DNA from 2 places in the Streptomyces sp. SID5643 genome. Region 1 is predicted to be linked to the other one. Evidence: riboswitches for the same ligand, from Rfam matches in the RefSeq annotation. Region 1 holds a riboswitch; the other holds the start of a gene.

Region 1 (7,042 bases):
CCCGGAGGCAGGTGCCTGGACGGGTGCGGTGGCGTGGGCCTCGCGGTCGTAGAAGGGTCGAGCGGTGGCGCGCAACCACATGGCGACCGGGTCGTGTTCGTCGGACATGGCGACCGTCGACACGGGGAGCCCGTCCGGCACGGCGCCGAGGGACTGCTGCATCATCGCGCGCACGGAGTCCACGGCCGGCGGCGAGGTGTCGTACACGTCCAGTCCGATGGCGAGGTACGGCGCCCCGAGGGCGGGCTGCACCCAGGCGCGGCGCAGCGAGCGGACGGCCGGGGTGCGGTGGGCGTTCTGCGCGAGCAGGGCGTAGAACTGCGGGATCTCGATGGCGGGTTCGGACAGCCGCAGGGGGCCGGCGGGCTGGCGGTCCAGGCCGGTGGCGATCCGGCGCAGGTCCAGCCAGGGGATGCCGACGCCGCCACCGGGGGCGTGCGGGTTGAGCCAGAGGCCGTAGTGGTCGGGGTAGAGCGCACGGGCGACGTCGACGCCGTCGATCACCTCGTAGGAGCGGTTCCAGCCGCTGGCGGAGAGCTCCTGGGCGGAGGTCACGCAGGGGGCGTAGCCGAAGCCGTCGACGTCCATGTTTCCGTACTGGGCGTCCGGGGAGCCGGCCTGGCCCTGCCACAGCAGCATCCAGATCTGGCCGGTGTGCGGGGTCGCGAGCGCGCGCAGGAGAGCCTCGTAGGCGTCGTAACGCCCGGGCGTGACCTGGCGCAGCATGTGCTCGACCTGTCCGGCCGCGGCCGTGCCGCTCGCGCTCACCTTTACCGCCCCTTCGTACAACGCCTCGACGGTGCCCTAGCTTAAGCCCGCAGGGGTGCCCCGGGGGTTATGCCGTCGGGCGGGTGCGGGTCGTGTGTGGTTGATCGCGTTCACGCGGCGGAGCCGCATGACGATACAGTCTCGCGCCGCTGAGTGGGCTGCCCTACCGCTGGTAGAAGGGCCGGACCCGGTCCCGCATCCACGCGCCCACCGGGTCCTCCGCCACGTCCAGGAGGACGAGGTTGACCGGCCAGGGGGCCGGGACGGCGCTGACGGCGCGGGTGAGGGCATCCAGGGGGAGGGCGCGCAGGTCGCCTTCCCACTGGGAGAGTTCGACGCCGACGAACATCACGGGGTCTGCGGTCTCGATGGCCGCGAGGCAGCGGCGGGCCGTGACGACGACACCGGTCGCCTCGAACTCCGCGGAGGCGGCGGCGAGGAAGTCCACCGGATCCTCCTGCCAGTCCGGCTCGAAGAGGCGGACCCGGCCGCCGCTCGCCGGGCCGTCCAGCGGGGTCCGGCCCGCCCGGCACAGCTCGGCCACCGCGGGCGGCGGGAGCGGGATGCCGACCACGCCGCCCGGGTTGACGGCGATGCCCGCGTGCGGGGGCAGGCCGCGGGCGAACTCCACGGCGGGCGCGATGGTGTACGACATGTGGGAGCCGACGACCTGGCGGAACTGCTCCTCGGAGCTGAACACCGGCACGAAGGCCTGGCCGTCGATCTCGATGCCGGGCAGGTCGAGGGGGCCGCTGTGCGGGCCGCCGCCGCTGGGCAGCGGAATCCACACGAAGCTCCGGCCGAGCACCTCGACGATCCGCCCGCCGGCCGCCGGGCCGGCGCCGAGGGAGGCCGAGAGCACCTCCTCCAGCTCGTTGCCGGGCCAACCGCCGTGCGGGTGGGTCTGCGTCTGCGCCGGGAAGTCCGCGGAGAAGCCCGCCGGGATGTCCATCTGCCTACCGCCTGCCTGGAACCACTGCTGTGGCTCAAAGGCTAACGGCTGCGGGAGGCGGGGAGGCAGGGCTGTGGAGGAGGGGACGGGATGAGATGGGACGGGACGGGATGAGGGGGTGGGGAGTGCGGGCGGATGCGGAGCCGGGCCGTCACCCCGGCCGCGCGCTCCTGTCCGGGTCCGGACCGGGACAGCGCCGCGACGGAGTGCACGACCGTAGGGGGAAGCTCTGAGTCCGGAAACCCCGCCCGCGGTTCGGTGACCGGTGGCGGTGCGCCGGGCCGACGGCCGGCGCGGGTGGCCGACACCACGGTGCCCGGCAACCCGGCGCCCCGCTCCACCAGCAGGCCCCGGTTCAGCGACAGCCGATGGCAGGCGCCGCGCTCCGTCGTCCGGCGCTCCGGGCCGGCGTCCGGCACCCCGGGCCGGCGTCAGGCGCCCCGGGCCGACGTCAGGCGTCAGGCGTCAGGCGTTCGATGGTCGGTGGCCAACGCCCCGGCAACTGGGGGCTGACGTCCCGGTCCAGCGGCAGACGCCAGGTCACCGACAGCCGCTGGCACGTGCCGCTCTCCGGCGTCCGGCGCTCCGGGCCGGCGTCAGGCGCCCCGGGCCGGCGTCCGGCACCCCGGGCCGGCGTCCGGCACCCCGGGCCGACGTCAGGCGTCAGGCGTTCGACGGTCGGTGGCCAACGCCCCGGCAACTGGGGGCTGACGTCCCGGTCCAGCGGCAGACGCCAGGTCACCGACAGCCGCTGGCACGTGCCGCTCTCCGGCGTCCATCGGCCGAGGCCCGGTCCAGCGGCAGGCGTCACGTGGCCGGCGTACCGGGGTCTCGCAACCGGCGGCCCCCGCAGCCGGGCAAGTCGCAGCCCCGCGGTGGACAGCCGTGGCCTGTCGCACCGTCACCTCCGTGCCCCCGCGCCGTCCCTCAGCCCGTGAAGCCGATTCTCCGGAGCGCGTTCGCCGCGTCGCGGTCGGCGAGGACGGCCGAACCGCAGCCGGAGGGGAGGTCGCCGCGTTCCACCGCGCGCAGGAGGCGGGTGCTGGCGGCGCGGTGGCGCAGGAACGCGTAGCGCGAGACGCCGCGGCCCCGGTCGCGCTGGCCGGCCAAGGCCTGCTCGGGGGTGACGTCGAGGAGGAGCAGGTGGAGCGTGCCGCCCCGGCGGCGGGCCTCACGGGCGAGCCAGCGGCGGACCCAGGCCTGGGTGCCGCAGTCGTGCACGACGACGCCCTCGCCGGTGCGCAGGGCGCGGCGCAGCCCGGCGTAGTGGGAGAGGCGGACGAACGGGCGGTAGAGCGCGTACGGCAGGGCCCGCGGCATGCGGCGGGCCCAGCGGTCACGGGTGTCCTGGGAGTCGACGCGCCGGCCCGGCACGGTGCGCCGCATCAGCGTGGACTTGCCGCTGCCGGGCAGGCCCGTGACCACGACCAGGTCGCGGGGGCCGAACAGCAGCGCGTGCGGGCCGCGGCCGGCGCGGTCGCGCAGATCACGGACGACCGGTGCCGGCGCCGGGGCGCGGACCGCCCGGGCCGGAACGGCCGGCTGCTCGGGCAGCGCGATGCCCGTCGTCGCGTACGCGGTGGTCCTGTTCACCGTGATCGTCCTCCCCTGGGGCCAGGTACGGAGTCCCATCCCCGCCGAGTGTAAAGAGAAGGTAATGCCGCAGGCCTCTCATTTACGTTCTCGTCCTGCAACAGGGCTGCTACAGGTCGCGGTGTCCGGCGGGCGGGACTCGTGCACTCCCTGGGAAAGGTCCCCCTGCCGCGCCGGAAGGATGCGTGCAATGATGTGCGCGCCAACTGCATACCGGCCGTTTGAATCCGCGCGGGAGAGTCCCCAGCAGCCGCAAGAGCTGGGGCGCCGAAGGAGCAAGTCCCTCCCTTGAATCTCTCAGGCCCCGTTACCGCGCGGGCGAGGCACATCTGAAAAGCGAGTCACCGGCCACCGGTGGCTCCACCCAAGGTGCAAGCCGTGTCCCGTGTGGTCATGGCGAACCTCTCAGGTTCCGATGACAGATGGGGAGGACCGACCTCGCCCGTGTCATGCATCTGGGAGACGACCGACCGTGAGCAGTACAGGAGAACTCCGTCACACCGCGCTCGATGCCCTGCATCGTTCGCTCGGCGCGACGATGACCGACTTCGCCGGCTGGGACATGCCCCTGCGCTACGGCTCCGAGCGCGACGAGCACATCGCCGTACGCACAAAGGCCGGCCTCTTCGACCTCTCCCACATGGGTGAGATCACCGTCACCGGCCCGCAGGCCTCCGCCCTGCTGGACTTCGCCCTGGTGGGCAACATCGGCGGCGTGAAGCCGGGCCGCGCCCGCTACACCATGATCTGCCGGGCCGACGGCGGCATCCTGGACGACCTGATCGTCTACCGCCTGGGCGAGACCGAGTACATGGTGGTCGCCAACGCCTCCAACGCCCAGGTCGTCCTGGACGCGCTGACCGAGCGCGCCGCCGGCTTCGACGCCGAGGTGCGTGACGACCGGGACGCCTACGCGCTGATCGCCGTCCAGGGTCCGGAGTCGTCCGGGATCCTGGCGTCCCTGACCGACGCCGACCTCGACGGCCTGAAGTACTACGCCGGGCTGCCCGGCACGGTCGCGGGCGTGCCGGCCCTGATCGCCCGGACCGGTTACACCGGCGAGGACGGCTTCGAGCTGTTCGTGAAGCCCGAGCACGCGGTCGAGCTGTGGCAAGCCCTGACCAAGGCCGGCGAGGGCGTCGGCCTCGTGCCCTGCGGTCTCTCCTGCCGCGACACGCTGCGCCTGGAGGCGGGCATGCCGCTGTACGGGCACGAGCTGTCGACCTCCCTCACGCCCTTCGACGCCGGCCTCGGACGGGTGGTGAAGTTTGAGAAGGAGGGCGACTTCGTGGGCCGCGCGGCCCTGCGTGAGGCCGCGGAGAACGCGAACCACGAGCCGCCGCGCGTCCTGGTCGGCCTGATCGCCGAGGGCCGCCGGGTCCCCCGCGCCGGGTACGCCGTCGTCGCCGAGGGCAAGGTGATCGGCGAGGTCACCTCCGGGGCCCCCTCCCCCACACTGGGCAAGCCGATCGCGATGGCCTACGTCGACGCCGTGTACTCCACGCCGGGCACGGCCGGTGTCGGTGTGGACATCCGGGGCAGTCACGAGCCGTACGAGGTCGTGGCGCTGCCGTTCTACCAGCGTCAGAAGTAGACACTGGCCGAAGGGCCGCGACAGCGCCCCCGAGCCCGTCGTCCCAGCTCACCAGCAGTCCCCCCTTCCACAGCACTCCCGCGCGTACAGGAGAATCCAGGCCATGAGCAACCCCAAAGAGCTGCGCTACAGCAAGGAGCACGAGTGGCTGTCGGCCGCCGAGGGCGGCGTGTCGACGGTCGGCATCACGGAGCACGCGGCCAACGCGCTCGGCGATGTGGTGTTCGTCCAGCTTCCCGAGGTCGGTGACGCGGTGTCCGCCGGTGAGACCTGCGGCGAGCTGGAGTCGACCAAGTCGGTGTCCGACCTGTACTCCCCGGTCTCCGGTGAGGTCATCGAGGTCAACGAGGACGTCGTGAACGACCCGTCCCTGGTGAACTCGGCCCCCTTCGAGGGCGGCTGGCTGTTCAAGGTGCGGATCACGGACGAGCCGGCCGACCTGCTCTCCGCCGACGAGTACACCGCGTTCTCCGCGGGCTGAGGGAGTCGTATGTCCGTCCTGAACACACCCCTGCACGAGCTCGACCCGGCGGTCGCCGCGGCGGTCGACGCCGAGCTGCACCGCCAGCAGTCCACGCTGGAGATGATCGCCTCGGAGAACTTCGCTCCGGTCGCGGTCATGGAGGCGCAGGGCTCGGTCCTCACCAACAAGTACGCCGAGGGCTACCCGGGCCGCCGCTACTACGGCGGCTGCGAGCACGTCGACGTGGTCGAGCAGATCGCGATCGACCGCATCAAGGAGCTGTTCGGCGCCGAGCACGCCAACGTCCAGCCGCACTCGGGCGCCCAGGCCAACGCGGCCGCGATGTTCGCGCTGCTCAAGCCGGGCGACACCATCATGGGTCTGAACCTCGCGCACGGCGGGCACCTGACCCACGGCATGAAGATCAACTTCTCCGGCAAGCTCTACGACGTCGTCGCCTACCACGTGGGCGACGACGGCCGGGTCGACATGGCCGAGGTGGAGCGGCTGGCGAAGGAGTCCCGGCCGAAGCTGATCGTCGCCGGCTGGTCGGCGTACCCGCGGCAGCTGGACTTCGCGGAGTTCCGCCGGATCGCCGACGAGGTCGGCGCGTACCTCATGGTGGACATGGCCCACTTCGCCGGTCTTGTCGCGGCCGGGCTGCACCCCAACCCGGTGCCGCACGCCCACGTGGTCACCACCACCACCCACAAGACCCTGGGCGGCCCCCGCGGCGGTGTGATCCTCTCCACGGCCGAACTGGCCAAGAAGATCAACTCCGCCGTCTTCCCCGGTCAGCAGGGCGGCCCGCTGGAGCACGTGATCGCCGCCAAGGCCGTCGCCTTCAAGGTCGCCGCCTCGGAGGACTTCAAGGAGCGCCAGCGCCGTACGCTGGACGGTGCCCGCATCCTGGCCGAGCGCCTGGTGAAGGACGACGTCCGGGCGGTGGGCGTGGACGTCCTGTCCGGCGGCACGGACGTGCACCTGGTCCTGGTCGACCTGCGCCATTCGGAACTGGACGGCCAGCAGGCCGAGGACCGCCTCCACGAGGTGGGCATCACCGTCAACCGGAACGCGATCCCGAACGACCCGCGTCCGCCGATGGTGACGTCCGGTCTGCGGATCGGCACACCGGCCCTGGCGACCCGGGGCTTCGGCACCGAGGACTTCGCGGAGGTCGCGGACGTCATCGCCGAAGCGCTGAAGCCCGCCTACGACGCGCAGGCCCTCAAGGCCCGGGTGAAGGCCCTGGCCGACAAGCACCCGCTGTACCCGGGTCTGAACAAGTAACGAAGAAACCTTTCGGGTGCCGCGCCCGCCACAAGCGGTCGCGGCACCCACCCCCTCTGCACCACCCCGTAGTCAGGAGTTCCCCGTGGCCATCTCGGTCTTCGACCTGTTCTCGATCGGCATCGGCCCGTCCAGCTCCCACACCGTCGGCCCCATGCGGGCGGCCGGCCTGTTCGTCCGGCGGCTGCGCAACGAGGGGCTTCTGGGGTCCGTCGCCTCGGTCCGCTCGGAGCTGTACGGCTCGCTCGGCGCGACCGGACACGGCCACGGCACGCCCAAGGCGGTGCTGCTCGGCCTGGAGGGCGACTCGCCCCGCACGGTCGACGTGGCGAGCGCGGACGAGCGGGTGGAGGCGATCAGGACCGGCGGGCGGCTGAACCTG
Region 2 (7,042 bases), on a different contig from region 1:
TGCATGTGCCGGTGGCGCGTGTGAGCGTCACACGGCTCGCGCCGGACACATTCGGCTAGCCTTTCCCCGCGGTGGGGCACGGGAAACCACTCTCAGGGTGATTATCACTCGGCGTGGCGAGTGTGGCGATCGTTGACGCACCCCTGGTGACTGCCTACCGTCGAGAAGGCAGGTCAAGGACGGAGGTCGGCGTGAGAAGCAGCGGCGACGGTACGGCTGGGGGCGGCCCCGAGCGCAGTCTCAGGGCGAGCGGTCCGTACCCTCCCCCCGGCTCACGGCCCCTCCCGGGTGGGGGATGCCCTCAGCCCGGAGGCACGGCCGAGCACGCTCCGCAGCGACCGGCAGCGGTGCCGAGCAGCGGAGGGACGACGTCCATGGCGTCCGAGCAGATCGGCTATCGCGGCCCCACGGCCTGCGCGGCCGCCGGTATCACCTACCGGCAGTTGGACTACTGGGCCCGCACGGGGCTCGTCGAGCCGAGCGTGCGCCCCGCCTACGGGTCCGGGACACAGCGGCTCTACAGCTTCCGGGACGTGGTCGTCCTGAAGATCGTGAAGCGGTTCCTCGACACCGGGGTGTCGCTCCAGAACATCCGTACGGCCGTCCACCACCTCAGGGAACGCGGTTTCAGCGACCTGGAGCGCATGACGCTGATGAGCGACGGCGCGACGGTCTACGAGTGCACCTCGCCCGACGAGGTCCATGCCCTGCTCCAGGGCGGCCAGGGTGTGTTCGGGATCGCTGTGGGCGTGGTGTGGCGGGATGTCGAGAGCGCGCTGTCGCAGCTGCACGGCGAGCGGATCGACACCGGCGAGACCCTGGTCGGCCGCAACCCCGCGGACGAGCTCGCACGTCGGCGTAACCGAGCCGTCTGAGGCGTCCCGGCAGCGCAGGACCGCACGCGGCCGCAGGAGGCGGGACGTTTCCGCATCGGAGCGCAAGCGGTTTCCCGTGGGACGTTCAGGGCGGTCGCGCGGGGCGTTGTCAGTGGCGTAGGGCAGCATCGGAGTTGTGAGAACCGCGCCCACGATCCTGCATCTCGACATGGATGCCTTCTTCGCCTCGGTGGAGCAGGCGTCCAAGCCGAGTCTGCGCGGGAAGGCCGTGGTCGTCGGCGGGCTGGGGCCGCGGGGCGTGGTGGCGACCGCGTCGTACGAGGCGCGGGTCTTCGGGGTGCATTCGGCGATGCCCATGGGGCAGGCCCGGCGGCTCGCGCCGAACGCCGCCTATCTCGTGCCGCGCTTCACCTTCTACCGGTCGATCAGCGAGCGGGTGATGGAGCTGCTGCGGGCGCTGTCGCCGCTGGTGGAGCCGCTGAGCCTGGACGAGGCGTTCGTGGACCTGGAGGCCGGGGGAGTGGCCTGGGACGAGCGGTCGGCGCGGCTGGCCGGGGTGAAGCTGCGAGCGGACATCCGGGCCGTCACGGGGCTCACCGGGTCGGTGGGTCTCGCCGCCTCCAAGATGCTCGCGAAGATCGCCTCGGAGGAGGCCAAGCCCGACGGGCTGGTGGTGATCGAGCCGGGGACGGAGCGGGCCATGCTCGGGCCGATGTCGGTGCGGACGCTGCCGGGGGTCGGGCCGGCCACGGGTGACCATCTGAGGCGGGCCGGCATCACCACCGTCGAGGAGATCGTCGAGGCCGGCGAGGACGAACTGGTCCGGCTGCTGGGGAGGGCGCACGGGCACGGTCTGTACGCCATGGCGCTGGCCCGGGACGACCGGCCCGTCGTGGCGGAGCGCGAGGCGAAGTCGGTGTCGGTCGAGGACACCTATGACGTCGACATCCACGACCGGACGCGGGTCGGGCTGGAGGTGCAGCGGCTCGCCGAGCGGTGCGTGCGGCGGCTGCGCGGGGCAGGACTGTCCGGGCGGACGATCGTACTGAAGGTGCGGCGGTACGACTTCTCCACGCTCACCCGCTCCGAGACGCTGCGCGGGCCCACGGACGACCCCGTGGTGATCCGCGAGGCGGCGGGCAGACTGCTGGACTCGGTCGACACGACGGGCGGTGTACGGCTCCTCGGGGTGGGCGTCAGCGGGCTCGCCGACTACACCCAGGAGGATCTGTTCGCGCAGGCGGCGGGGGAGCGGGCGGTCGCGGAGGGCCCGGTCGAGGAGCACACCGTGACGCCGCCCGAGGAGCAGCCGTCGCCGGCCGAGCGGCGATGGCCCGCAGGGCACGACGTGCGGCACACCCGGTTCGGGCACGGATGGGTGCAGGGCAGCGGTCTGGGGCGGGTCACCGTGCGCTTCGAGACGCCCTCCTCGGAGCCCGGGCGCGTGCGGACCTTCCGGGTCGACGACCCGGATCTGGAGGCGGCGGATCCGCTGCCGCTGGTGTTACGAGGACCCGAGGGGGGAGACGAAGTGCCCGGGGCGGGATCTCAGGCTGTCTCGTCGGTGCCCGCCAGCTTGCCGAAGTCGTGGTCCGGGAGCGGGGGCGGGGCGGCGACGTCGAGACCGTAGTGGTGGTAGAGCTGCAGCTCCTGCTCCGGGGAGAGGTGGCGGCCCACGCCGAAGTCGGGGGCGTCCTTGATCAGGGCGCGTTCGAAGGGGACGTGGAGGGCGCCCTCGATCAGCTCGCTGGGCTCCAGGGGGACGAAGGCGTCCCTGCTGAACAGGCCGGTCCGTATGGCCGCCCACTCCGGCTCGCCGGTGGCGTCGTCGAGGTAGACCTCGTCGATGGTGCCGATCCTGGTCCCGTTGCGGTCGAACGCCTTGCGGCCGATCAGGTTGCGCGGATCGATGTCGGTTCGCACGGGCCCTCCACATGGTCGCACCTCATCCGTAAACACTACAAAACGGTACAAGTAGGGATGCGGCCACTCGAAGGTTCGTGCGTTGACCTCGCTGGTACGCTGGCAGCGGCTGTTGACCCCGTGCGGGAGAGTCCTCCAGACACCATCGGAGGCGCCGAAGGAGCAAATCCTCCCCGGAATCTCTCAGGCTCACGTACCGCACGGACGAGGTCACTCTGGAAAGCAGGGCGGGTGTCGACGGCTCCCGCTCTCACCGACGGTGAAAGCCGGAGGCCCTTGGGGCGATCCGGTGAAGCTCTCAGGTTGAGATGACAGAGGGGGAGGCCGTCCGGGTACCCGTGCCGTGGTGCCCCTCGCAGGTCGTGTCGACCAGGAGGCCTCCGTAATGACCGCCCACCGCATTCCGCTCTCCGAGCTCGAAGAGGCAGTCCCCTTCGAGCAGCGCCACATCGGCCCCGACCACGAGGCCTGCGCCAAGATGCTCGCGCACGTCGGCTACGGCTCGCTGGACGAGCTGACCGCCGCCGCGGTCCCGGCCGTGATCAAGAGCGCCGAGGCACTGGACCTGCCGGGCGCCCGCAGTGAGGCCGAGGTGATCGCGGAGCTGCGCACCCTCGCCGACCGCAACGAGGTCCTCGGCTCCATGATCGGTCTCGGCTACTACGGCACGTTCACGCCGCCCGTCATCATGCGCAACGTCATGGAGAACCCGTCCTGGTACACGGCCTACACGCCGTATCAGCCGGAGATCTCGCAGGGCCGGCTGGAGGCGCTGCTCAACTTCCAGACGATGGTCGCCGAGCTGACCGGACTGCCGACCTCCGGCGCCTCCCTGCTCGACGAGGGCACCGCGGCCGCCGAGGCCATGGCGCTGTCGCGGCGGCTGGGCAAGAACAAGAAGGGCCTGTTCCTGGTCGACGCGGACACGCTGCCGCAGACCATCGCCGTGATCCAGACCCGCGCCGAACCGACCGGCGTCGAGGTCGTCGTCGCAGACCTGAGCGACGGCATCCCCGCCGAGATCGCCGAGCGCGAGATCAACGGCGTGCTGCTCCAGTACCCGGGCGCCTCCGGTGCCGTGCGGGACATCAAGCCGGTCATCGACCGGGCGCACGAGCTCGGGGCACTCGTCACCGTCGCCGCCGACCTGCTGGCGCTGACGCTGCTGAAGTCGCCCGGCGAGCTCGGCGCGGACATCGCCGTCGGGACGACCCAGCGCTTCGGCGTGCCCATGGGCTTCGGCGGACCGCACGCCGGCTACATGGCGGTCCAGGACAAGATGGCGCGCAGCCTGCCCGGGCGGCTCGTCGGCGTGTCCGTGGACGCCGACGGCAACAAGGCCTACCGGCTGGCGCTGCAGACGCGTGAGCAGCACATCCGCCGTGAGAAGGCCACCAGCAACATCTGCACCGCGCAGGTGCTGCTCGCCGTCATGGCCGGCATGTACGCCGTCTACCACGGCCCGGAGGGCCTGAAGGGCATCGCGCGGCGCACCCACCGGTACGCCACCGTCCTCGCCGCCGGGCTCGCGAACGGCGGGGTCGAGATCGTGCACGGCTCCTACTTCGACACCCTGACGGTGCGCGCCGAGGGCCGGGCCGCCGACGTCGTGGCCGCCGCCCGTGACAACGGGGTCAACCTGCGCCTCGTCGACGCCGACCACGTCTCCATCGCCTGCGACGAGACCACGACGCGGGCGCAGCTGCGTGCCGTATGGGCCGCCTTCGGGGTCGAGGGCGTCGTGGAAGCGCTGGACGCGGCCGCCGAGGACGGGCTTCCGGGCGCGCTGCTGCGCACCGACGACTACCTGACGCACCCCGTCTTCCACCAGCACCGCTCCGAGACCGCCATGCTGCGCTACCTGCGCAAGCTGGCCGACCGCGACTACGCGCTCGACCGGGGCATGATCCCGCTGGGCTCCTGCACCATGAAGCTCAACGCGACCACCGAGATGGAGCCGGTCACCTGGCCCGAGTTCGGGCACATGCACCCCTTCGCGCCCGCCGAGCAGGCCGGGGGCTACCTCACGCTCATCCACGAGCTGGAGGACCGGCTCGCCGAGGTCACCGGCTACGACAAGGTGTCCCTCCAGCCGAACGCCGGGTCGCAGGGTGAACTGGCCGGTCTGCTCGCCGTCCGCGGGTACCACCGGGCCAACGGGGACGAGCAGCGCATCGTCTGCCTGATCCCGTCGTCCGCGCACGGCACCAACGCCGCCAGCGCGGTGATGGCGGGCATGAAGGTGGTCGTGGTGAAGACCGCCGAGGACGGCGAGATCGACGTCGAGGACCTGCGGGCCAAGATCGAGCAGTACCGCGACGAGCTGGCCGTGCTGATGATCACCTACCCGTCCACGCACGGTGTGTTCGAGGAGCACGTCGCCGACATCTGCGCCCAGGTGCACGAGGCGGGCGGCCAGGTCTACGTCGACGGGGCCAACCTCAACGCGCTCGTCGGGCTCGCCAAGCCGGGGCACTTCGGCGGCGACGTCTCGCACCTGAATCTGCACAAGACCTTCTGCATCCCGCACGGCGGCGGCGGTCCCGGCGTCGGCCCGGTCGCGGTGCGCGAGCACCTCGCGCCCTACCTGCCCAACCACCCGCTCCAGCCCGAGGCAGGCCCGCAGACGGGCGTCGGTCCCATCTCGGCGGCGCCCTGGGGCTCGGCCGGCATCCTGCCCATCTCGTGGGCGTACGTCCGGCTCATGGGTGGCGAGGGGCTGAAGCGGGCCACGCAGGTGGCCGTGCTCAGCGCCAACTACATCGCCAAGCGCCTGGAGCCGCACTACCCGGTGCTCTACACCGGTCCCGGCGGGCTCGTCGCCCACGAGTGCATCATCGACCTGCGGCCGCTGACCAAGGCGACCGGTGTGAGCGTCGACGACGTCGCCAAGCGGCTGATCGACTACGGCTTCCATGCGCCGACCATGTCGTTCCCGGTGGCCGGGACGCTGATGATCGAGCCGACCGAGTCGGAGGACCTGGCCGAGCTCGACCGGTTCTGCGACGCGATGATCGCCATTCGCGCGGAGATCGAGAAGGTCGGCTCGGGCCAGTGGCCCGCGGAGGACAACCCGCTGCGCGGCGCCCCGCACACCGCCGGCGCGCTCGCCGGGGAGTGGGAGCACTCCTACAGCCGTGAGGAGGCCGTCTTCCCGGCCGGGGTGTCGACCGCCGACAAGTACTGGCCGCCGGTACGCCGCATCGACCAGGCCTACGGCGACCGGAACCTGGTGTGCTCCTGCCCGCCGCTGGACGCCTACGAGGACTGATCGGCCGACCGGTCGCAGGGAGGGGCTCCGCGGGGCGGGGCCCCTCTCGCCGTCTCCGGGCCCGTCAGAGGGCGGCGAGTGACACCTCGGTCGCCTTGATCAGGGCGACGACGGGGATCCCGGGTGACAGGGCCAAGTCTTCCGCAGCGTCCCTGGTGATCGCGGCGGTCAGTTCGCCGCCCTCGACCGTGACGCGGACCGACGCCATCGCGCCGCCGGCCGCGATGTCCGTGACGGTTCCGGGGAGCTGATTGCGGATCGACAGGCCCTCGATCGGCGCGGTGGCCAGGGAGACCTCCGTCGACTTCATCAGGGCGCGCACGGGGGCGCCCGGGGTGAGACGGAGGTCTTCCGCGGCCTCGCGGGTGATCGCCGCGGTGAGGTCCTGGCCGCCGGTGAGGCGGACCCTCACCGTCGCCATGGCCTCGCCAGGAGTGACGGTGGTGACGGTGCCGGGGAGCTGGTTGCGGATGCTCAGGCTCATGGGTGCACGGTAGCCCGATGGCGGCGTTCGCCCTGGCAGGCGTGTGTTTGCGTCACCTCCGCGGCCCCTCGGGGCTCAGACGCGGTCGATGTGGACGTTCGTCGACTTCACGCGGGCCGTCGCCTCCATGCCGACCTCCAGGCCCAGTTCCTCCACCGCCTCGCGGGTGAGCAGGGAGACGAGCCGGTGCGGGCCGGCCTGGATCTCGACCTGGGCGGCGACGTCGCCGAGTTTGATCGCGGTGACGATGCCCGGGAACGCGTTGCGGGCCGAGGTGTACGGCGTGTCCTCCTCGGCGGAGCCTGGCCGGGCCAGTTCGACCGAGAACGCGGCCAGGTCCCGCCCGTCGATGAGCCGACGCCCGGTCCCGTCGCGGTGAGTCGTGATGCGGCCCGCGTCCGCCCAGCGGCGGGCGGTGTCCGGGCTCACGCCGAGCAGCCGTGCTGCCTGGCCGATCGTGTAGGACTGCATGCCGGTCACGATAGGCGCGGGGGAAGGGAACGACGGATGCGGGGTTGGCCGTTGGGT

What was found. Region 1 has a riboswitch for glycine ahead of gcvT (glycine cleavage system aminomethyltransferase GcvT). Riboswitches for the same ligand answer to the same signal wherever they lie in the genome.
Region 2: linked by a shared signal. The riboswitch ahead of gcvP (aminomethyl-transferring glycine dehydrogenase) and the one ahead of gcvT (glycine cleavage system aminomethyltransferase GcvT) in region 1 are both predicted to bind glycine.

The regions. Positions count from the first base shown of each region.
Region 1 is NZ_WWIC01000124.1:35,426-42,467, forward strand. Features, by position in the region: gene GTY56_RS15715 (enhanced serine sensitivity protein SseB C-terminal domain-containing protein) at 1-768, opposite strand, end outside; gene GTY56_RS15720 (enhanced serine sensitivity protein SseB) at 932-1,720, opposite strand; gene GTY56_RS15725 (AAA family ATPase) at 2,648-3,313, opposite strand; glycine riboswitch at 3,536-3,636, shown strand; glycine riboswitch at 3,637-3,745, shown strand; gene gcvT (glycine cleavage system aminomethyltransferase GcvT) at 3,786-4,907, shown strand; gene gcvH (glycine cleavage system protein GcvH) at 5,011-5,388, shown strand; gene glyA (serine hydroxymethyltransferase) at 5,398-6,660, shown strand; gene GTY56_RS15745 (L-serine ammonia-lyase) at 6,746-7,042, shown strand, end outside.
Region 2 is NZ_WWIC01000030.1:31,995-39,036, reverse strand. Features, by position in the region: gene GTY56_RS03285 (MerR family transcriptional regulator) at 192-875, shown strand; gene GTY56_RS03280 (DNA polymerase IV) at 1,012-2,466, shown strand; gene GTY56_RS03275 (PRC-barrel domain-containing protein) at 2,385-2,759, opposite strand; glycine riboswitch at 2,873-2,968, shown strand; gene gcvP (aminomethyl-transferring glycine dehydrogenase) at 3,145-6,030, shown strand; gene GTY56_RS03265 (TOBE domain-containing protein) at 6,095-6,514, opposite strand; gene GTY56_RS03260 (TOBE domain-containing protein) at 6,590-6,985, opposite strand.